Regions from separate parts of the Shewanella sp. MF08487 genome, predicted to be linked through region 1. Evidence: predicted binding sites of a transcription regulator. Region 1 holds the regulator's gene; each other region holds the start of a gene.
The links. Region 1 encodes NrdR, which represses ribonucleotide reductase genes. Its sites were predicted from a motif close to AAACACNANATNTNGTGTTT; they were not measured.
Positions count from the first base shown of each region.

Region 2: nrdD (anaerobic ribonucleoside-triphosphate reductase) is a predicted target of NrdR. The motif match lies at 4,846-4,865, and genes of this name have one in related genera.
Region 3: nrdA (class 1a ribonucleoside-diphosphate reductase subunit alpha) is a predicted target of NrdR. The motif match lies at 1,917-1,936, and genes of this name have one in related genera.

Region 1 is NZ_JBOZPB010000004.1:85,425-93,201, forward strand. It holds gene ribH (6,7-dimethyl-8-ribityllumazine synthase) at 1-204, opposite strand, end outside; gene ribBA (bifunctional 3,4-dihydroxy-2-butanone-4-phosphate synthase/GTP cyclohydrolase II) at 335-1,438, opposite strand; gene ACRN9H_RS04195 (riboflavin synthase) at 1,505-2,161, opposite strand; gene ribD (bifunctional diaminohydroxyphosphoribosylaminopyrimidine deaminase/5-amino-6-(5-phosphoribosylamino)uracil reductase RibD) at 2,173-3,327, opposite strand; gene nrdR (transcriptional regulator NrdR) at 3,460-3,909, opposite strand; gene glyA (serine hydroxymethyltransferase) at 4,179-5,432, opposite strand; gene ettA (energy-dependent translational throttle protein EttA) at 5,622-7,289, shown strand; gene ACRN9H_RS04220 (LysR family transcriptional regulator) at 7,494-7,777, opposite strand, start outside.
Region 2 is NZ_JBOZPB010000013.1:87,830-95,606, reverse strand. It holds gene ACRN9H_RS10955 (hypothetical protein) at 1-646, opposite strand, end outside; gene ribA (GTP cyclohydrolase II) at 704-1,318, opposite strand; gene ACRN9H_RS10945 (YibL family ribosome-associated protein) at 1,592-1,948, opposite strand; gene nrdG (anaerobic ribonucleoside-triphosphate reductase-activating protein) at 2,063-2,524, opposite strand; gene nrdD (anaerobic ribonucleoside-triphosphate reductase) at 2,667-4,784, opposite strand; gene ACRN9H_RS10930 (hypothetical protein) at 5,134-5,823, opposite strand; gene ACRN9H_RS10925 (MarR family winged helix-turn-helix transcriptional regulator) at 5,960-6,439, opposite strand; gene ACRN9H_RS10920 (NADP-dependent oxidoreductase) at 6,591-7,604, shown strand; gene rssA (patatin-like phospholipase RssA) at 7,753-7,777, opposite strand, start outside.
Region 3 is NZ_JBOZPB010000009.1:39,399-47,175, reverse strand. It holds gene ubiG (bifunctional 2-polyprenyl-6-hydroxyphenol methylase/3-demethylubiquinol 3-O-methyltransferase UbiG) at 184-894, shown strand; gene ACRN9H_RS08525 (HAD family hydrolase) at 896-1,570, shown strand; gene nrdA (class 1a ribonucleoside-diphosphate reductase subunit alpha) at 2,091-4,379, shown strand; gene nrdB (class Ia ribonucleoside-diphosphate reductase subunit beta) at 4,464-5,594, shown strand; gene yfaE (class I ribonucleotide reductase maintenance protein YfaE) at 5,601-6,038, shown strand; gene ACRN9H_RS08505 (FAD-dependent oxidoreductase) at 7,000-7,777, opposite strand, start outside.

The DNA.
Region 1 (7,777 bases):
AGCTACGCGACGCGCAGCTAGCGGCAACTCAACCGCACCAGGTACACGGACAACAGTGATATTGTCGTCGCTGACTTGGCCAAAACGTTTCAGCGTGTCAAGTGCACCTTCAAGCAAGCTCTCAACTAAAAAGCTGTTGAAACGCGAAATTACAATCGCAACTTTGGCATTTTTCGCTTCGATATTACCTTGAACTACGTTCATTATCTTACCTAATTTAGCTAAAGCACCCAGCTCGGGGCGAAAAGTGGCGACATGATATCACAGCCCATTGCCCAGAGCCCTATGCAAATTATCAGAAATTGTTAATTTTACTTCAGTGTAACTTTGGGTTTTAGTCCGCCACATACTCGGTCACTTCAAGGCCAAAGCCCGAAAGTGAATGGTAACGTTTAGGCGAGCTGAGCAGGCGCATCTTAGTCACGCCAAGGCTAGCGAGGATTTGCGAACCCACACCAACACGGCGCGAAGTCCCCTGCCATTTTGCAGAAGCAGGCGCTTGGCCTTGATCTTCGGCTTCAAAGGCTTTCACCTTAGAGAGGATTTCACAGGGATGTTCTTGATTCCCTAATAAAACCAATACGCCACCTTCTGCAGAAATACGCTCCATCGCCTTTTCGAGGGGCCAGCTGCGTTGCTGATCGCGCTCTGAATGGAGTAAATCGTTGAAGGTGTTTTGCAGATGCACGCGCACCAAACAATCACTCTTCACCTCACCTTTGACTAAGGCAAAATGCAGTTGATTGTCGATGGTGTCTCTAAAGGTCACCATATCGAACTCACCGAAACGGGTGGGTAACTTGCATTTAGCCTCACGCACAACCGTGGTTTCTTGGGTATTGCGATATTCAATTAATGCCGCGATAGTACCAATTTTAATACCGTGCAACTCAGAGAAAACCTCTAAATCTGGGCGACGTGCCATGGTGCCGTCTTCGTTCAAAATCTCAACGATAACGCCCGATGGCTCAAGTCCCGCAAGACGGGCTAAATCACAACCGGCTTCAGTGTGGCCTGCACGGGTTAATACGCCGCCATCTTGTGCCATTAACGGAAAGATATGCCCAGGTTGCACTAAATCAGACGCTTTAGCCTCTTTAGCGACAGCCGCTTTGACTGTTACAGCGCGATCGTGGGCCGAAATACCCGTAGTGACACCTGTCGCCGCTTCAATAGACACAGTAAAGTTAGTCGAGAACTGGGCGTTATTGTTTGTCACCATTAAAGGCAGATTCAATTGCTGACAACGGGCTTTAGTCATCGTTTGACAAATCAATCCACGGCCATATTTCGCCATAAAATTAATTGCTTCTGGCGTTACCATTTCGGCCGCCATGATCAAATCACCTTCGTTTTCTCTATCTTCGTCATCCATCAAAATAACCATTTTACCTTGACGAATATCTTCGATGATCTCTTCTATACTGTGCAGCGCCATTGTAGGACCTTATGATTTTGCTGTTGTTATGAAATTTTACACCTTAGCAGTACGATTGCCAGTGCACTAACGCACAAAGCCGGCACGGGCTAACATGTCCATCGTTACGCCACCGCTCTTGTTGTCTTTACCATCGTAATTCATCAAGCGCTCAAGATAACGGGCAATTAAATCTACTTCGATATTCACCTTATCACCCGCTTGCAGGCTAATTAAGGTGGTTTCTCCTGCGGTATGCGGCACTATGGTTAAGCGAAAACGACTGCCGTCAACTTCATTCACCGTTAGGCTCACGCCATCAATGGTGATCGAACCTTTATGGGCAATATAGCGCCCTAACTCTGCGGGTGCCGCTAACCAAAACTCAATGGCTTGACCGCGAACAAGACGCTGCTCAACCGTAGCAATACCGTCCACATGGCCACTGACCATGTGTCCCCCTAAACGCGTAGTAGGGGTGACGGCTTTTTCTAGATTAACCTTAGAGCCTACTTTATAGTTCGCAAAACCCGTTAGGCTTACAGTTTCGGCTGAGACATCAGCCACATAACCGTCAGCTAATTGCTGCACCACTGTTAGGCACACGCCATTAGTAGCAATACTGTCGCCTAAGCGTACATCGTTTAAATCCAATTTGCCGCTCGCCACGGTAAGACGAATATCATCGCCTTTACGCTCCAGTTTGCGCAGGGTGCCAACGGCTTCAATAATCCCAGTAAACATGGTTAACTCACTTAGTTAGATAAAGAGGGATCTGGCATAAGGCTCAAGGTCAAACGGGTATCTGGCCCTAATTTACGCTCATCGACCACGGTTAATACCGGAATTTGCGCCATGGTTTGATAATCGGGCAATTGTAATAAATTACGCCCTTGCCCACCGAGGATTTTCATCGCTTGGTATAGCACTAACTCATCGGCCAGCCCCTGCGCTAAAAACGCGCCCGCTAAGGTTGCACCCGCTTCCACCAGCACTTGATTACAACTTTGGCCTAAATAGCGTAATAGATCAGGTAATGACACGCGACCTGCCATTGCCGGTAACACAAGGCAACTCACATGGGAGGGCAATTGTGTTTGAAACGCTGCGGGATATGCCACGGTCGACACCAACAATATTGGCGATGCGATAGACAAAAAAGCGGCTGTTGACGGCAAACGGGCACGACTGTCGAGTATCACTCTTAATGGCTGTAGTAATTGCGCCTCAGTTACCCTGTCTTTTAAACTGCCCAGCTCTTGATAACGCACATTGAGCGAAGGGTCGTCCGCCAGTATGGTTTCAATCCCCGTTACCAGCGCGCAAGCACGTAAGCGTAAGCGCTGCACGTCGCGGCGTGATTCAGGGCCAGTGATCCATTTAGATACACCGTTAGACAGTGCTGTTTTACCATCAAGACTTGCCGCTAATTTGACTGTAACTCTTGGCAGTCCTAATTCCATACGTTTCATAAAGCCCGCATTTAAAGCATAAGCTTCATGGCGATGTAAGCCGACATCAACCTCGATGCCAGCGTCGCGTAGCATTTGAATACCGCGCCCACCGACTTGTGGATTAGCATCTTCCACCGCTACCACCACACGCTTAACGCCAATATTGATCAGCGCTAAGGCGCAGGGCGGCGTGCGGCCATAATGGCTACAGGGCTCTAAAGTCACATAAGCCGTTGCGCCGCGTGCTTCTTCACCCGCCATACGCAGCGCATGGACTTCAGCGTGGGGCTCTCCCGCTTTTTGATGATAACCTTCGCCGACAATGTGGTTATCTTTAACAATAACGCAGCCCACACTGGGATTAGGTCTCGTGGTGTAAAAGCCTTTGCGCGCCAATTGAATCGCGCGGCTCATCATTTGAATATCCAGCACCGACCAACTTATGTTCAAGCTCATGTTTAACCCTATTGTTAAAGGTTTCGTCTTTCACCTTGCTAATAAAATCAGTCTGTTAAAGCTATTTAATAAAAGCCATCTTTCAAATCTATGTGACCAAACGCCTAACCTAAAGGCTGCAAAGCTGAATAACTACTTTTGCAGTTTGGCTATCGCTTCGCCAAATTCGGATACATCTTCAAAGGCGCGATACACAGAAGCAAAGCGTATATATGCTACTTTATCGAGCGTCATTAATTGCTCCATCATCAAGTTACCAACCATTTCTGACGGCACTTCTCGCTCACCTGTCGCGCGCAGGGTCGATTTGATTTTACTGAGCGCTTGTTCAATTTCATCCATAGACACGGGGCGTTTTTCAACGGCACGCAGCATGCCACCTTGGAGTTTTTCTTCATCGAAGGGTTGGCGTGAACCATCGCGCTTAATCACCCGCGGCATCACTAACTCAGCGCCTTCAAAAGTGGTAAATCTCTCATGGCATTCGGTGCATTCTCGGCGACGGCGCACTTGATGGCCTTCTGCCACTAAACGGGAATCGATAACTTTAGTATCTGTCGCGCTGCAAAATGGACAATACATTGAACCTCCTGCCTGTAGATAAAGATAAAGCCGTAAATAGCCTTGTTTGCTAAGTATCAGCCAAACTCAATTGATTTAGGCCTAAGATTTTACCAATAAAAATGGCCGCTAGATGCGGCCATGGGATTTTATCCTATTTATGGGCTGAGGTTAACTACCTGATGTAAGTACCTAGCGCTAAGTACCTAATGTTAAGTACCTGATGCTAAATATAAGTCTCAGTAGTCGATCTCAGCCTGTCATCTAATTAAGCGTAGATGACGGGCAAATTAGCCGTAAACAGGGAAACGTGCGCACAGTGCCAACACTTGGCCTTTCACACGCTCAATCACGGCAGGGTTATGGGCATCATCGAGGATGTCACAAATCCAACCTGTCAGTTCTTTTGATTCTGCTTCTTTAAAGCCGCGACGCGTAATCGCTGGCGTACCGATACGCACACCTGAGGTCACAAAGGGTGAACGTGGATCGTTTGGTACTGAGTTTTTGTTCACGGTAATGTTAGCGCTACCTAAGGCGGCATCGGCTTCTTTACCGGTTAAGTCACGACCAATCAGATCAACTAACATTAAGTGGTTACTGGTTCCGCCAGAGACGATTTTGTAACCGCGCTCAAGGAACACTTCAACCATCGCTTTAGCGTTATTAACCACTTGCTGTTGGTACACTTTAAATTCTGGCTCTAGGGCTTCTTTGAACGCAACCGCTTTACCGGCGATAACGTGCATTAATGGGCCACCTTGACCACCTGGGAATACCGCTGAATTCAACTTCTTGTACAAGTCTTCATCGTCAGCAGCAGACAGGATCACACCACCACGAGGACCGGCTAAGGTTTTGTGAGTCGTTGAAGTCACAACGTGTGCGTGTGGTACTGGATTTGGATAAACGCCCGCAGCGATAAGACCGGCAACGTGCGCCATGTCGACAAATAGGTAAGCACCTATTTTATCTGCAATTTCACGCATTTTTGCCCAGTCAACGATACCAGAATAGGCAGAGAAACCGCCGATCATCATCTTAGGCTTATGTTCTACGGCCAGACGTTCCATTTCGTCGTAGTCAATTTTACCTGACTCGTCGATACCGTAAGGAATGATGTTGTACAGTTTGCCAGAGAAGTTAACCGGTGAACCGTGGGTCAAGTGACCACCGTGGGCTAAGTTCATGCCCAGTACGGTATCGCCAGGTTTTAACAATGCCATGTAAACCGCGCTGTTTGCCTGTGAACCTGAATGAGGTTGTACGTTAGCGTAAGTTGCGCCAAACAGTTCTTTCGCACGTTCAATCGCTAAGGTTTCAACTACGTCCACATACTCACAACCACCGTAGTAACGCTTGCCTGGATAGCCTTCAGCGTACTTATTGGTTAACTGTGAACCTTGCGCTTCCATCACGCGTGGACTGGTGTAGTTTTCAGAAGCAATCAGCTCAATATGCTCTTCTTGACGCAGAGTTTCATTCTGAATTGCCTTAAACAGTTCCGGATCATAATCTGCGATATTCATATCTTTTTTCAGCATTGCTTACTCCAGCTGCCAATTCTTATAGGTAGGGTTGCGCGGTATTCTACTCGGAACGCGGTCACAATCCCAGTATTTGAAACATGAAATTCCTGCAGAGAGTGCTTGAACTTGGCTCATTGTCGAGTTGAGTTCGGCGCGCAATCGAGTAGAATTAGCCGCATCATTAGTCACTTAAGATAGAGAAAAATGGCTCAGTTTGTTTACAGCATGCTGCGGGTGGGTAAAATTGTTCCGCCTAAGAAGCAGATCCTTAAAGATATTTCTTTAAGCTTTTTCCCCGGCGCCAAAATTGGCGTACTCGGCCTCAACGGTTCAGGTAAGTCGACACTACTGCGCATTATGGCGGGTATTGACACCGAAATTGAAGGTGAAGCGCGCCCAATGCCGGGATTGAAAATCGGTTACCTGCCGCAGGAACCTAAACTCGATCCGAATCAAACCGTGCGTGAAGCGATTGAAGAAGCGGTAGCAGAGGCAAAAAATGCCCTGACTCGCCTCGATGCCGTTTATGCCGCCTACGCCGAGCCGGATGCCGATTTCGACGCCCTTGCAAAAGAGCAAGGCGAACTCGAAGCCATTATCCAAGCCCAAGATGCCCATAACTTAGAGTACGTCCTTGAGCGCGCCGCCAACGCCCTGCGTCTGCCAGATTGGGATGAGAAAATCGAAGTATTATCCGGTGGTGAACGTCGCCGCGTGGCGATTTGTCGCTTGCTGCTTGAAAAACCAGAAATGCTGTTACTGGACGAACCCACCAACCACTTGGATGCTGAATCTGTGGCGTGGCTTGAGCACTTCCTGCAGGAATATGCTGGTACTGTGGTCGCGATTACCCACGACAGATACTTCCTCGACAATGCCGCTGGCTGGATTTTAGAACTCGACCGCGGTGAAGGTATTCCGTGGGAAGGTAACTATTCTTCATGGCTTGAGCAGAAAGATGCCCGTCTGAAGCAAGAATCTGCCACCGAAAGCGCTCGCCAAAAGACCATTGCCAAGGAATTGGAATGGGTACGTCAAGGTGCGAAAGGCCGCCAGTCAAAGGGCAAGGCCCGTATGGCGCGCTTTGAAGAACTGAACACTAACGATTACCAAAAACGTAACGAAACCAACGAGCTGTTTATTCCGCCCGGACCACGTTTAGGCGACAAGGTTATTGAAGTGAATAACCTGACTAAATCTTATGGTGACCGCGTTTTGATCGACAACCTGTCGTTCTCTGTGCCTAAGGGCGCGATCGTCGGCATTATCGGCGCCAACGGCGCGGGTAAATCGACCCTGTTCCGCATGTTATCCGGCGCTGAAACGCCTGACAGCGGCAGCATTGAGCTGGGTGAAACAGTGCAATTGGCATCAGTTGAGCAGTTCCGCGATTCAATGAATGATAAGAACACCATTTGGGAAGAAATCTCCGGTGGTCAAGACATCATGCGTATCAATAACATGGAAATCCCGAGCCGTGCCTATGTAGGCCGCTTCAACTTCCGTGGTGGCGATCAGCAAAAAGTCATCGGCACCTTGTCTGGTGGTGAGCGTAACCGAGTACATTTAGCCAAACTGCTGCAAGCAGGCGGTAACGTCTTATTACTCGACGAACCCACCAACGATTTAGACGTTGAAACCCTGCGCGCACTGGAAGAAGCGATTCTGGAATTCCCAGGTTGCGCTATGGTGATTTCGCATGACCGTTGGTTCCTCGACCGTATCGCGACCCACATTCTGGATTATCGCGACGAAGGTCAAGTGAACTTCTACGAAGGTAACTACACAGAATACTCGGCATGGTTGAAGAACACCTATGGCGCCGATGTGGTTGAGCCACACCGCTTGAAATACAAGCGGATGATTAAGTAGATCTAGAATCTAGAATCTAGAATCTAGAATCTAGTCAAGCATGTATCTGAGGAGTTTAACTCGAAAGGGTTAAGCTCCTTTTTTATGGCATCCCGTTACGCTATAAGTGCCGCAAGCTTTGGCACTATTTCAAGCTAACACTATTTTAAACTGGCACTATTTCAAACTAGCACTATTTCAAACTAGCACTGTTTCAAACTAGCACTATTTCAAACTAGCAAAATAGGCCACCAGCATATCCATCATTACCCTAAGTGCAGGCTGCATGTGTTTGCGTGATTGATACACTCCATATACACCGAGGGACTGAGGTGTAAACTCAGTTAATAAAGGCACTAGCTGACCCGAGTCTAAATAGGGTTTCGCCGCCCAAACCGGCTGCATAGCAATTCCCTCACCAGCCAGCGTGGCATTAAGCACCACCATGGAATCATTGGCGCTGAAATTACCATTCACAGGCACATTAAACGCCTGGCCTTGGTTTGACT
Region 2 (7,777 bases), on a different contig from region 1:
CTGTTTGTAATACTGCAAATTGGTCGGCAAACTTGCCATAGTGCTCACTGTAACCAGCAAAGTGTAATCTGGACACCCATACAGCATCTTGTCCCGCGAGGCTAAAGTCATACAAGCTACTGATCCCAGAGGCGATAATAGCAACGTTATCGCCTTTATCAAAATTAGTACCAAAACCGATATCCAGATACGCTTCCATTCGAGTATTTTCGCTTGCCTGCCAATGGTGCTCAACACCTGGGGTCACTGTCATAGTGCCGATTGATGAAGGTAACTCACCTTCGGTAATATCTTGGGCTAAATAATCGAAAAAGCCAAAGGAGATAGGTAAGCGCAACCAAGTCTGGCTACCACTGTCCTTTTTTAAATCGAAACTTAGCGGAATACTTACGACAGTCGCATTTTGGTTTGCGGCGCGATAAACACCTGTGCCTAAATAGCTACCAAATGCATAAACAGAATTAGGATTATCTCCTTCCTCTATTGGATTACTGCCATTAGCATCAACGGTGGGCTCATTGGCTTGGGGCAAAGATAGAATAACTTTTACAGCAGAAAATGAATTAGCGTAGGCGATAGGTACAACACTCTGTATCGCCCAGCCCATTACAAACAATATTAACAATCGACTGAAAAAATGGCTCAATTAGCTTAAACCTTCCCCGTAACTGACTCAATCAGTCGAACCATCATAAATACAAAACTACTTATTTTCATCCATAAAATGATATTCAGACATCAAATGTCCAAGCTCTGTGGATTTAGTTTTTAAGTAAGCTTCGTTGTAACGATTTTTACCTACTTGCAGTGGCACGCGCTCAACTACTTCGATGCCAAATTCCTGCATCGCTTTTACTTTACGCGGGTTGTTAGTCATCAAACGTACATGCTCAACGCCTATCTGTTCTAGCATAGGTTTAATCATATCGTATTTACGCATATCGGCTTCAAAACCCAGTTGTTCGTTGGCTTCTACTGTGTTGGCACCTTTGTCTTGCAACTCGTAAGCGCGGATTTTATTTAATAAACCAATGCCACGGCCTTCTTGACGTAAATAGAGGATAAAGCCACTGCCCGTTTCCGCAATATTTTGCATCGCCGCTTGTAACTGAAAACCACAGTCACAACGCAAGCTAAATAACGCATCGCCCGTTAGACACTCAGAATGAATACGACCCAACACAGGCTCATCCGCACTGAACGTGCCGAATGTAAGCGCAACATGCTCTTTACCTGATTCTGTATCTTCAAAACCATGCATGGCAAATACGCCCCAAGGAGTGGGTAACTTTGACGTTGCGACAAATTTGATCGACATACTTAACCTTTAACGACAACTCTCATTCCATGAGACGAATAAAATCCCTAGAAACAAATGAGGATTAGGCACTTAGCCAACTAAGCGCAGTATTCTAAAGTGTTTTTGAACAATCAGAAATACTTTAGTGTTTTAATCAACTAAACCAAACATGAGTGTCACTTTAGATGGTCAGCACGAAGGAATGGATTAAAACGAAGCAGTGCATAAAGTACAAAGATCACCAGCACGAGACCGACACTCGATCTCGTGCTGGTGACATCCGATCCCACATTAAAATTTTTCGGGTGCGTATCCAGTGACTTCTGTCAGTCTCATCTCACGGCCGATAGCCGTCATAGGATGGATTACTACCAGCCCTTTTACAGACTTTTTCAGTTTACCCATGTCCGCTTGCTCTGCTTTTGTCAAAGCGCGGTGGAAAGGTAAATCTTTGATATCTGAACCTTGCTTATTCAATAAGCGAGTTTGTTGTCCTTTCACGCTGCCAATTTGTTTAGTGACGGCAGCGATTTCGCGTTTGAACTGGGCAATAACCACGTCATCGCCTCTTTGTTCAGCCGCAGCAAGTTTACGACGAAATTTATCGACTTTATCGTTAAGTTGCTGCAGTTCTTGCTTTAAATTCATTCTGTTACCTTAAATTACCTAAGTTAGCCACAGTAAAATCTTAGCCTGATTATGCTAGCATCTGTGTCAAGGCCTCAGATTATAGCAGTAAGTTGCAGATCCTCGTTACCGCTTTTATAACAAACGAATGATCTGATTGCTGCTGCCGCGAAACATTAAACTCGGATCGGCAAGATTTTGCTCAAATTTTCCATCCACCAGCGCATCAATATAGGTTAATACCGCGCGTTGTTTATCACTTAACTCGTCAAGCACATAGCCTGTCCATAACCATATATCTTTACTGGGACACTCACTTTTAACGCGCTTGACCAGCGCTAAAATGTTATCAAGATTAGCGGGCAACAAAGGATCGCCTCCCGAAAGAGAGAGACCACGGCGCACAATTCGTTTATCACTGAGATCAGCAATAATCCTATCGACCATCACGCTATCAAATAAATGGCCTGAGCGTACATCCCAAGTACTTTGATTATAACAACCACGGCATTGGTGCTCACAACCAGAGACAAACAAAGTCGCGCGCGTACCAGGGCCGTTTAGCACATCGATAGGAAAATATTGATGGTAGTTCATGGTTCAATGCCTTCTTAAGATGAAGACTCACTCCATAGCATCACTAATACCATGGAATGAATCTAACAGGCAGAATAAGGTATATCCCAAAACGACCTGAGAATACGAGTGTCAGTATCTTCAGGTTGTTTAGGTATAAGTATTACAAGTGTTTGATCCTGCGCTTAACTTCCTCTTGTTTACCATGATTAAATGGCCGAGCATCAGGGCTGCCCAAGTAACCGCAAACCCGGCGCGTTACCGACACACGGCTAGGTTCGTGATTACCGCATTTAGGACAGGTAAAGCCTTTACTGGTGCAGCTAAATTCACCGGTAAAACCGCAGTCATAGCACTCATCAATTGGGGTGTTGGTGCCGTAATAAGGCACACGGCTGTAACTATAATCCCAGACGTTTTCTAACGCTTCGAGGTTATGCTGCATGTTGGGATACTCGCCATAGCATATAAACCCACCACTGGTTATCGCTGGGTATGGCTGTTCAAAATCAATTTTATCGTATGGGTTGACGTGTTTTTCAACATCAAGATGGAAACTATTGGTGTAATAGCCTTTATCCGTAACCCCAGTGACAACACCAAATTGTTTAGCATCCAGCTTACAAAAGCGGCTACAAAGATTCTCGCTTGGCGTGCTATATAAACTAAAACCATAACCCGTCTCAACTCTCCAAGCATCAGTAGCGGCTTTTAGATAAGCAACAATGGCAACGGCCTTTTCCCTTAAAAGTGCATTATCAAATACATGGGTTTGGGTGCCATAAAGTGCATTAATGGTTTCATGTAAGCCAATGTAACCTAATGAAATCGATGCACGGCCATTTTTAAAAATTTGCGACACATCATCATCCGCTCGTAAACGTACGCCACAGGCACCTTCCATATACAAAATAGGTGCAACACGGGCTTTTACGCCGTTAAGTCGCTCAATGCGAGTATCCAGTGCTTTACGGGCTAAAACTAATCGATCATCCAAAATACGGTAAAACTCGGCTTCGTTGCCCTGTGCTTCTAAGGCTATCCGCGGCAGATTTAAACTGACCACCCCAAGATTATTACGCCCTTCATGCACGAGTTCGCCATTTTCTTCATAGGTGCCTAAAAAGCTACGACAACCCATTGGGGTTTTAAATGAACCGGTGATTTTTTCAACTTGTTCATAATTAAGAATATCGGGATACATACGCATGGTCGCGCATTTGAGCGCCATTTGTTTTACATCATAATTACAATCGCCAGCCTTATGGTTGATACCATCACGAATAGCAAACACGAGCTTAGGGAATACTGCTGTTTTACGGTTTTTGCCTAAACCTGCCATGCGTACTTTGAGCATAGATTGCTGAATTAAGCGTGATTCCCACGAAGTACCTAAACCAAAACCAAAGGTTACAAATGGCGTTTGTCCATTGGCAGTATGCAAGGTATTGACCTCATACTCCAAAGATTGAAACGCATCGTGACACTCTTTTTCAGTTTGCGCAGTGGCAAAGGCTTTAGCGTCGGTGATTTTCCAATTTAATGCGGTTTGATAGTGCTTATCATAGCTCTTGGCAACAAAGGGCGCTAACACTTCGTCGATACGGTTAATGGTCGTGCCGCCATAAATATGGCTCGCCACTTGGGCAATGATTTGTGCGGTGACCGCCGTTGCTGTAGAAATCGATTTTGGCGTTTCAATCTCGGCATTGCCCATTTTAAAGCCGTGGGTCAACATGTCAGCTAAATCAATTAACATGCAGTTAAACATAGGAAAAAATGGCGAATAATCTAAGTCGTGGTAATGGATCTCACCCGCCTCGTGTGCCGCAACGACATCCTTTGGCAAAATATGACTTTTAGCATAATGTTTTGCGACGATGCCCGCGAGTAAATCCCGCTGAGTCGGGATCACTTTGGAATCTTTATTGGCATTTTCATTAAGCAATGCCGCATTACTTTGCTCAACTAAACCACGGATCTCGAGGTTGAGTTTACTGGTCGCATCACGGCATATATCTCTGTCATGACGGTATTCAATATATACCCGTGCCAATGACTTGTACGGGCCTTCCATCAGTAAGTTTTCAACGACATCTTGTAGATAATGGATATCCACTTCGGTTAATGTCGCCACTTGCAGCCTCACACTGGCAGCAACTGTTGCAGCATAATCAGTATCTTCAATACCTGCCGAGTTTGCAGCGGCGATAACCGCATCTCTTATTCTTGTTTCATCAAAAAGTGTGCGGCAACCATCCCGCTTAATCACGACTGGCATTAGTGAGTCCTTCTCCATTTAGACCGAATCAAACACCACATGTAGTAACCAATGATTCAGCAAACACAATATGTAGCGTATTAGGCGGCATCGACATTAAAGTTTCTATGATCCAGATCATGGTTTTCAAGATAGGAGAAAAGAACAAAGCAGAAGTGTTGTAATAGCCGATGATCCACACTTAGAGCCTTGACCTTCGTCATAAAGCAAGATAGATGGAGGATAAAATAGGTAGGTAGAAAATAAATAGATGGGAGATAAAATAGGTGTGATTTTATGACAATTAGCACAAAGCCATTTTCAATAAATAAAAAATGGCTTTGATATTAACAAAATATACGTCGGTATATTAACGTTTAGCAAGTGCCAGATAACTGCTTAACTGACCCGATGCAGACTGATGCGACCCCATAGAGGAAGCCAATTGCATCATTGATTTGAGCCCCTGCCATTGCTGTTTTTGTGTATTGGTTAACGCTGGTTCTGAATTCAAATAATCAGTTAATTGTCCGAGTGCCTTAGTGGCTTTTTGCGCCAATACTGGCGAATGGGCATCATCCATATTAGTTAAAACACTTTTAGCATCTATCAAGGTATTAATCAGCGGATTATTCGGCGAGTTCTTAGTCAATGATTTAAGTTCATCATCGACAAAATCTTGCAGTGACTGCTTACTGGGCGTGGTTGTGCTGGGAACCGTAATACCGCTTTTAGATAAACGCTCGAGTTGTACATCCGATAAAATCCCGTCGGTTTGTAAACGTGACACTAACGCAGGGATCTTCGCGACTCCAAATTGACCATCGGCAAAAAAATCCTTCGCCATTGACTGAATTTTCTGTGCTCGCTGCGCCCTAGGTGACAGTGCTATTTCATCCGCTTTTGTCGCGTCCGTTTTAGCAGTATCTGGCTGAGGTTTGGTTGACGCAATGGTGCTATCTGTTTTAGCCGTATTCGTTTTTTGGCTATTGGCACCATAAGCATCGGCAACACTGGTACTACTACGAGTAAGATTGAAGCTATTTGCAATAGAATTCATTGTCAATAATTCGGCGTCTAAGACTAATTGGTAGTTTTAAAGCAAAAATTAAGCCAATCAAGTATAAATCTATGCTTAGCTCTAATTCAGGCCAGCACATAACTATCCCAACACAGAATATTAGGTAGACTTATGCCTAGGACTGTAAGTCCTCAATCAGAGCAAGACATTGGCGACGCAATAAATCGAGTGCATCAGCATCCAGCTGCACTTTATCGAGCAGCGTTTGCTTTAAGGCTAACGCTTCATGCTTAATATCTTCTCCCTGACTAGTCAGCGTCACCCGTTTTTTCCGTTCATCATCCACACAAACTAAACGCGTGATCAGCCCTTTAACCTCAAGTCGCTTAACGATAGGCGTTAAAGTGCCCATATCAAGCTTAGTTGCTGCGGATAACTGCGTTTGACTACAACCGTTTTGACGCCACAGGGTTTGCATCACTAAATATTGTGGGAAGGTTAACCCGTATGATTCGAGCAACGGCCGATAAGCGCGCACCAACGCATTACTCGCAGAATAAAGTGCAAAGCAGACATTATCAGATAAACACTGTTTATCTATCGCCTCTTCAGTATGAGTCGAAATGATTGCATCTATTTTCGGGTTGGCTGGAATATGTGTCACGTTTAGGCATTTATCATTCAAACATACTGCATCTTACTCTATCCACTTTGACGCATCTAGTTTGCGCGCAAACTATTTGCATTCATTCCTTAACCCACGTAGAGTCGTCACAGTTAGTTTGCGCACAAACAAAAGGTCACCTATGAATAACACTATTACACAAACCCGTGAAATCCATTTAGCCAATCGCCCTGTGGGTATGCCATCTGTTGATAATTTCACTTTAGTGAATAAATCGTTAGCACCACTCACAGACGGCCAAGTGCTGATTAAAAATCTGTGGATGTCTGTTGATCCTTACATGCGTGGTCGCATGGTTGATCGCAAGAGCTATATTGCGCCCTTCGCGTTAAATCAAGTGCTAGAAGGTGGCGCAATTGGTGAAGTTATCGCGTCTAAAAACAATGAGTTTCCCGTAGGAACGAAAGTCAGCAGCATGTTGGGTTGGCGCGAACATGCGGTGACTGACACCGATGGACTAACCGCCTTGCCACAAACCGAATTAAATAGCTCACATTTTTTAGGCGTACTGGGTATGCCCGGCATGACCGCATGGACGGGCCTGACACGTATTGCTAACTTAAAAGTGGGTGAAACGCTATTTGTCTCAGCCGCTTCTGGCGCTGTAGGCAGTGTCGCTTGCCAGATTGGTAAGTTAATGGGCGCTCGAGTGGTTGCCTCGGTAGGCTCAGATGAAAAAGCTCAATTACTACAAAGTTATGGTGTCGATAGCATTATCAACTATAAAACCTGTGGTGATCTGACTCAAGCCTTAGCCAAAGCTGCACCAGAAGGTGTGGACGTATATTTTGAAAACGTTGGGGGTGAACATCTAGCCGCAGCACTGAGTAATATGAAAGATCACGGACGAATTGCCGTCTGCGGTATGATTTCACTCTATAACGAATCCACTCCTACCGCTGGTCCAGATAATTTATCCCTGATTGTGATGCGCAAATTAAAACTCGAAGGTTTTATCGTATTTGAACATTGGGACCACTATCCTGAATTTGCCGCAAAAATGGCGCAATGGTTAGCTGAAGGAAAAGTGAAAGCTGAACAAACTATTTACCAGGGAATAGAACAAGCACCCGATGCTTTTATTGGTCTATTTGAAGGCAAGAATCGCGGTAAAATGTTGGTGAAACTGGCTTAAAGCCCACTATTTTAAGCTAAACGCTTAGCGTAAATAGTGCGTTAAGAAGAGATTAAGTCGGTATAACTAACCTAATACCGACTTTTTATTTTTTAGTATCAATCGTCTACCTTGCTTAGCAGCCCTCTTTATTCTGGGGCGACTGTTATTAACCTTTCCAGAGCGCAGCTTCA
Region 3 (7,777 bases), on a different contig from region 1:
AGGTCAGAAAAAATCTTCAAATAGATGACCTGAAAAGTCGATGTGAAGCACAACAATTGACATAAAACCAGAAAACTGCTGAAAATTCAGTCAACCACAAGGACATGGCTTAGCCGAACACTTTGTTTATCAAACATAGTCGTTATAATGGCGGCACAATACAGCTTCTTTCAGGTAAATAGCATGCATCAAAATACCAATGTTGATCCGCAGGAAATCGCAAAGTTTGCACGTATGGCCGAAACTTGGTGGGATCTCAACGGCGAATTTAAACCGCTGCATCTATTAAACCCGCTGCGCTTAAATTACATCGATCAAACTGCTGGCGGGATTTTCGGTAAGAAAGTACTCGATGTCGGTTGTGGTGGCGGCATTTTATCTGAAAGCATGGCCCGCATCGGCGCGAAGGTTGATGGCTTAGACATGGGTGATGAGCCCTTAGAAGTCGCCCGCCTGCATGCCCTCGAAACGGGCGTCAGCATTAATTATGTGAAAAATACTGCCGAGGCTCACAGCCAAGATCATCAAGCCTATTACGATGTTGTGACCTGTATGGAAATGCTGGAGCATGTACCCGATCCACAATCGGTGATCAAAGCTTGCTGTGACATGGTCAAACCCGGTGGCTTTGTGTTTTTCTCCACCATTAACCGCAACATTAAATCCTATGTGCACACCATTTTAGGTGCCGAATATTTGCTAAAAATGCTGCCTGTTGGCACCCATGAACATAAAAAATTCATCAAGCCTTCAGAGTTGATTCAACTGGTGGATAACACCGACCTTATTTGTATCGACGCATTAGGAGTCAGCTACAACCCTCTGACGAGTATTTTTAAGTACACGCCAAAGGTTGATGTGAATTACATGATAGCGACGCGTAAGGTTGATTAATATGAGTCTGACGCAGATCAAAGGCGTACTGTTCGATCTCGACGGCACCTTAGCCGATACAGCGCCAGATCTGGTGCAAGCGCTCAATTTAAGTCTTCAAGATGTTGGCATTGCACCGCAGCCGTTAGAAGCCATGCGCTACGCCGCTTCCCATGGTAGTTTTGCCTTAGTCGATGCGGCAATACCCAATGCAGCGGATGATCTTCGTATTCAGGTTCAGCAAGGGCTGCTCGCCCACTATCAGCGCATTAATGGCGATCACTGTGAACTATTTACAGGCATAATGGCATTACTCGATTGGCTCGAATTAACGCATGTGCCATTTGGGGTGATCACCAACAAACCAGCGCGCTTTACCCGGCCTTTATTACGAAAGCTAAATTTGCACTTGCGTATGCCCGTTATTATCAGCGGCGATTCGACAAAACATTCTAAACCCCACACGGCGCCGATGCTTTTAGGCGCGCAGCAACTTGGTTGCGCCCCATCGCAGATTTTGTACCTTGGGGATGCTGAGCGCGATTTGCTGGCAGCCAAAGCTGCAGGCATGTTAGGCGGCGTGGCACTATGGGGTTATTTAGGGGAGAACGATAAGCCGTTACAGTGGCCAGCTCACGCCTACTTTGTAAGCCCTGAACAGCTACATCAAACATTAATCGAGCGGCTAGCCTGTTAACGCAAGCATTAACATTATACTGAGTCATTGCGCTAATTTAGCCTAAAAACGGTGCTTACCATCTATTATAGATGGTGCCATTTGCGGTGAACTAAAAAGGAACAGTAACGTCGCTCAAAAAATGCTAAGCCAAAAAAACGCGATCGCTGCTTATTGTAGCGATCGCGATCTCAACAAGAGATCGCTTAAAAGATATTCACCAACTGTGTATGCTACCCTGAAATTGACCTACAAGGTTAGTCACTACTAACGCATCGACTTACCCCCAAGATATCCACAAGATACCCTCTGAATTCAGACTTGCAAATAGGGGCAAACCTCACTATCTTGTATCCCATATAATTTAAAACACCATATCTTGTGTATAGGTAGCAATCAGACACACTAGAAGCTCGCCGCTTAATTGACTCATTTTTACTCAGTCAGCGATGTTTAAGGGACGATTATTGATTGTTTTACAAGGATACGTTCGGTGGATCTGCTCACCTAAATAGATATAAGAACCAAGGCCAATCTTCAAATGAAAAGCACTATGACAGTCACAAAACGCTGTGGCGATCGTGAAAACATCGATCTCGATAAAATTCACCGCGTAATTACTTGGGCAGCCAAGGGATTAAAAAACGTTTCTGTTTCTGAAGTTGAACTTCGCTCACACCTACAGTTTTTTGACGGCATCCCGACTGAAGCCATCCACGAAACGATCATCAAAGCAGCGGCGGATTTAATTTCACCAGAAGCACCTGACTATCAGTTCCTTGCCGCTCGTTTAGCGGTATTTCATTTACGTAAGAAGGCCTTCGGTCAGTTCGAGCCTCCAGCATTGTATGCTCACGTGACTAAGCTGATTGAGCTGGGTAAATACGATAAACATATTTTACAAGATTACACCCGCGAAGAGCTGGATGTGATGGATACCTATATCAACCATTGGCGCGATATGGACTTCTCTTATGCTGCAGTAAAACAGCTTGAAGGTAAGTATTTAGTTCAAAACCGTGTGACACACGACATCTACGAAAGCGCCCAATTTCTATACATTTTAGTGGCGGCGTGTTTATTTGCCCGTTATCCAAAAGAAACGCGCCTTAAATACGTTAAAGATTTTTATGATGCGGTGTCGACGTTTAAAATTTCACTACCAACCCCTATCATGGCGGGTGTACGTACACCAACGCGTCAGTTTAGTTCTTGCGTACTGATCGAATGTGGTGACAGCTTAGATTCAATCAACGCGACGGCCTCATCTATCGTGAAATACGTCAGCCAACGTGCGGGGATCGGGATTAACGCCGGTCGTATTCGCGCATTAGGTAGTCCAATCCGTGGTGGTGAAGCTTTCCATACGGGTTGCTTACCTTTCTATAAGTATTTCCAAACCGCGGTGAAGTCTTGTTCTCAAGGCGGCGTGCGTGGTGGTGCTGCGACGCTGTTCTACCCAATTTGGCACTTAGAAGTCGAATCACTGCTGGTATTGAAAAATAACCGCGGCGTAGAAGACAACCGTATCCGTCATTTAGACTACGGTGTGCAGCTGAATAAACTGATGTACCAACGTTTGATCAAAGGCGAAAATATCAGCCTATTCAGTCCATCGGACGTACCAGGCCTGTACGATGCTTTCTTTGAAGATCAAAACGAGTTTGAGCGTTTATATCTGCAGTATGAGCAAGACAGCAATATTCGCAAAAAAACCATAAAGGCCGTTGAGCTATTTTCACTGATGATGCAAGAGCGTGCTTCTACTGGCCGTATCTACATTCAGAACGTGGATCACTGCAACACTCATAGCCCGTTCGATTCAAAAGTTGCGCCGATCAGACAATCTAATCTGTGTCTTGAAATCGCCCTGCCGACAAAACCATTGAACAATATTGATGATCCTGAGGGTGAAATCGCACTTTGTACCTTGTCGGCGCTAAATTTAGGTTCTATCAAAGAATTATCTGATATTGAGCCATTAGCCGATCTGGCCGTGCGAGCGCTAGATAACTTATTAGATTACCAAGATTACCCCATCAAGGCGGCACAACGCGCTTCGATGAATCGCCGTACTTTAGGCATAGGCGTGATTAACTTTGCAAACTACTTAGCGAAAAATGGCATGAAGTATTCTGATGGTAGCGCCAATGCGCTGACCCACAGAACCTTTGAAGCGATTCAGTTCTATTTACTGAAAGCCTCAATGAACTTAGCCAAAGAACAAGGTGCATGCCCGTTATTCCACGAGACCACTTATTCTCAAGGCATTTTACCTATCGATACCTACAAACGTGACCTAGATAAAATTTGTGCTGAACCATTGCACTTAGACTGGGAATCACTGCGTAGCGATATTAAACAATATGGCCTGCGTAACTCAACACTGTCGGCATTAATGCCATCAGAAACCTCATCGCAAATATCTAATGCGACTAATGGTATTGAGCCACCACGCGGTCTTATCAGTGTAAAATCGAGTAAAGATGGCCAGCTGAAACAAGTGGTGCCTGACTTTGACACTCTAAAAGATAGCTATGAATTACTGTGGAAAATGCCAAGTAACGACGGCTACTTACAGCTAGTGGGTATTATGCAGAAGTTTGTTGACCAAGCGATTTCGGCCAACACTAACTATGACCCTTCACGTTTTGAAGGCCGTAAAGTACCGATGCAAACACTACTCAAAGATTTGCTCAATGCTTACAAATTGGGTGTTAAAACGCTTTATTATCATAACACTCGCGATGGTGCGTCAGATTCTCACGATGACATTACCAGCCTTGAGAAAGAAGACGACGGCTGTGCCGGCGGCGCATGTAAAATATAACTTTTTACATTAACGGTACTCTTACACATAAGAAGTGTAGGGATCCACTTAAGGTGAGATCCCTACCCATTGGAAAATAGCAACATGGCCTACTCTACCTTTTGTCAAACACCTAACGATGCCACCCGTGAACCGATGTTTTTTGGTCAATCGGTCAATGTGGCTCGCTACGATCAACAAAAATATGAAGTGTTCGAAAAACTGATAGAAAAGCAACTATCCTTTTTTTGGCGCCCAGAAGAAGTAGACGTTAGTCGTGACAAAATCGACTACGGTGCATTACCTGATCATGAAAAGCATATTTTTATTTCAAACCTGAAATATCAAACCCTGCTTGACTCGATTCAAGGTCGCTCGCCAAATGTGGCCTTTTTACCTTTAGTATCGCTACCTGAATTAGAAACGTGGATAGAGACGTGGTCTTTTTCTGAGACGATTCATTCGCGTTCATACACGCACATTATTCGTAATATTGTTAATGATCCTTCGGTGATTTTTGATGATATCGTGGTAAACAAAGAGATCTTAAGCCGTGCAACTGATATAGCCGCTTATTACGATCACTTAATACAACTAACCCAAGCGTTCCATTTACTCGGCGAAGGTACCCACGTCATCGATGGTAAAGAAATCATTGTTAATACTCGTACTCTGAAAAAAGCCTTGTACTTGTGCATGATGTCAGTCAATGCCTTAGAAGCGATTCGCTTCTATGTTAGCTTTGCCTGCTCGTTTGCTTTTGCTGAACGTAAGCTAATGGAAGGTAACGCAAAAATCATTCGTTTAATCGCCCGTGATGAAGCCTTACACTTAAACAGCACTCAGCATATTTTGAGCATCATGCAAGGTGGTAAAGACGATCCTGAAATGGGTGAAATTGCTGCCCAGTGCCAACAAGAAGCCTTTGATTTATTTTTCAAGGCAGCTGAGCAAGAAAAAGAATGGGCGAAATACCTGTTTAAAGATGGCTCTATGATAGGCTTAAACGAGCAAATCCTTTGCCAATATGTGGAGTTTATTACTAACCAACGCATGAAGTCGGTTAACCTACCACAACCGTATCCTGAAATAACCAATCCACTACCTTGGATGAAAAGCTGGTTAGAAAGTGATGCTGTGCAAGTAGCACCACAGGAAGTGGAAGTGTCTTCATACCTTGTAGGCCAAATCGACTCCGCGGTTGATGGCGATGAGTTTCTTGATTTCGATCTGTAGTTAAAAATGATCTCAAAAACATCACAAAAAAAACAGTTTACCAAGGCGCCCATTGTGCGCCTGCAAGGTCAGCCCGTATTGCTCTTTAGCGAGCAATACGGCACTTTACTGCAAGCGCTCGAAGCCAAAAAGGTCAAAGTATTCTCAGAGTGTCGCAACGGTTTTTGTGGTGCCTGTAAAACCCGTATCATCAGCGGCAAAGTCAGCTATTTAAGCGACCCCTTGGCCGAACTCAAACACGATGAATGTTTACCTTGTTGCTGTATACCTGCCACGGATTTAGAACTAGATTTATCAGCAGAAGGTGCTGCCGTCGTTAGTTTTTGTCAGCCAAAGCAGATAAATAACACTACAACTGTCTCAACGAGTATTAAAACAAGCCATACTAAAAATAGTTCAACTCTAACACTACAAACACTACAGAAAGAAGTATTTGAGAATTAAGCAATTTGAAGAGCTGGCACTGTTATTAAAACTTGAGCTAAAAAAGGATTAATTATCTCTTTCATACTGATAGACATTTCAACTAATGCCGACTTTATGAACACAAACATTTAGCGCTACCACTGTTAACACCATGCATACGCTCAATAACAAATAATTAACCGCGACAACGCAGTAAGTAATCGCATAAATTAAACCGATAACGACACAAAAAATATTTACCGCGAAATAACATTCAACAATAGACTTTATATCAATCTAGCTTAGATTTATATCATACAAAAAACCTAGTGCTCCCTCCAACTTTATATTTATATAAAATCATAAAACCATCAACATTCAATATATTCAGATAGATTGATCGTGTAAAAAGAATAACAGTTCAGCCCCAAGCAGCTTAGTCATATAGGAATACATTTAATTCTAAAATATTAATTATAAAAAATAGACTCTAGGTTCCATATTCTAGTTTAAATAATGACGTATTGATCTGTTTCAACATTTACTTTAAAAGGGAAAATCTGTATATTCCTTTTGGCTGTATCATTATTATAATCGTCAGCGTATTTTTATTTTTCCGCAAGGCCGATTGTTGTATTCATGCTAGAGAAACGTAATGAAATCATTTCTTACTGGCGTTAAGCCTATATGTAAACCAACGACATTACTGATCATTATCAGTATTTCAGCAATCCTATATTCAATGCCGTTTATAGGAAAATTATTCTGGCTTGCACTTGTGTTACTCTGTTACACCCTGCTTTAATAATCACCAATAATCGTACTCGATATTATAAAAATATAAAAAAATCGAGTTAATTTGGCTAAACTTAGATGATAAAACCTGTAATCATCGCTATTTTACTCTGTATAAAATCAGTAATCACTCCCTTTACAAATAGCAGCTATAAAAAAGCCCAAACTTAAGTCTAGGCTTCATAAAATACTCGCTTTTATTTTACTACAAACGCATAGCTAGCTCAGCGCCTTGTCGAATAGCGCGTTTAGCGTCAAGCTCTGCTGCGACATCAACACCGCCAATCAAATGCACTGGAACACCCGTCGCTTTCATCTCATCCACTAAAGTGCGATTCGACTCTTGCCCTGCGCAAAGGATCACGTTATCAACCGCAAGTACTTCACTCGTTTCACCCACTCGGATATGCAAGCCTGCATCATCAAATTTATCGTAGCTTACGCCCGTTTTCATTTTCACATCATGTTGTTTGAGTATGAGACGATGGATCCAGCCGGTCGTTTTACCTAAACCTTTCCCCATTTTTGAGGCCTTACGTTGCAGTAAGTACACCTTACGATGATCGGTATTATCAGTATGAGGCGCTGTCAGGCCGCCCGCATGTTGGTAGGTTTTATCGATGCCCCACTGCTGTAGCCATTTATCAGGATTTAGCGTGCTAGATTGACGCTCGCACAAATAATGTGCCATATCAAAACCAATGCCACCCGCACCAATCAAAGCGACAGTATTGCCAACTGTGACTTCACCCGAAAGTACCTTTTGATAATCCACTACCCGTGGATTATCAAATCCTGGCAACACTAAATCACGTGGTACAACACCCGATGCAATGACTATTTCATCAAATTTTTCTGTTGCGAGCACACTGGCATCAAGGCGAGTATTTAATCTCAGCTCCACCTTATGTAGCTTAATTTGGTTGATAAAATAACGGATAGTTTCGTTAAACTCTTCTTTACCGGGAATTTTGCGGGCGAGA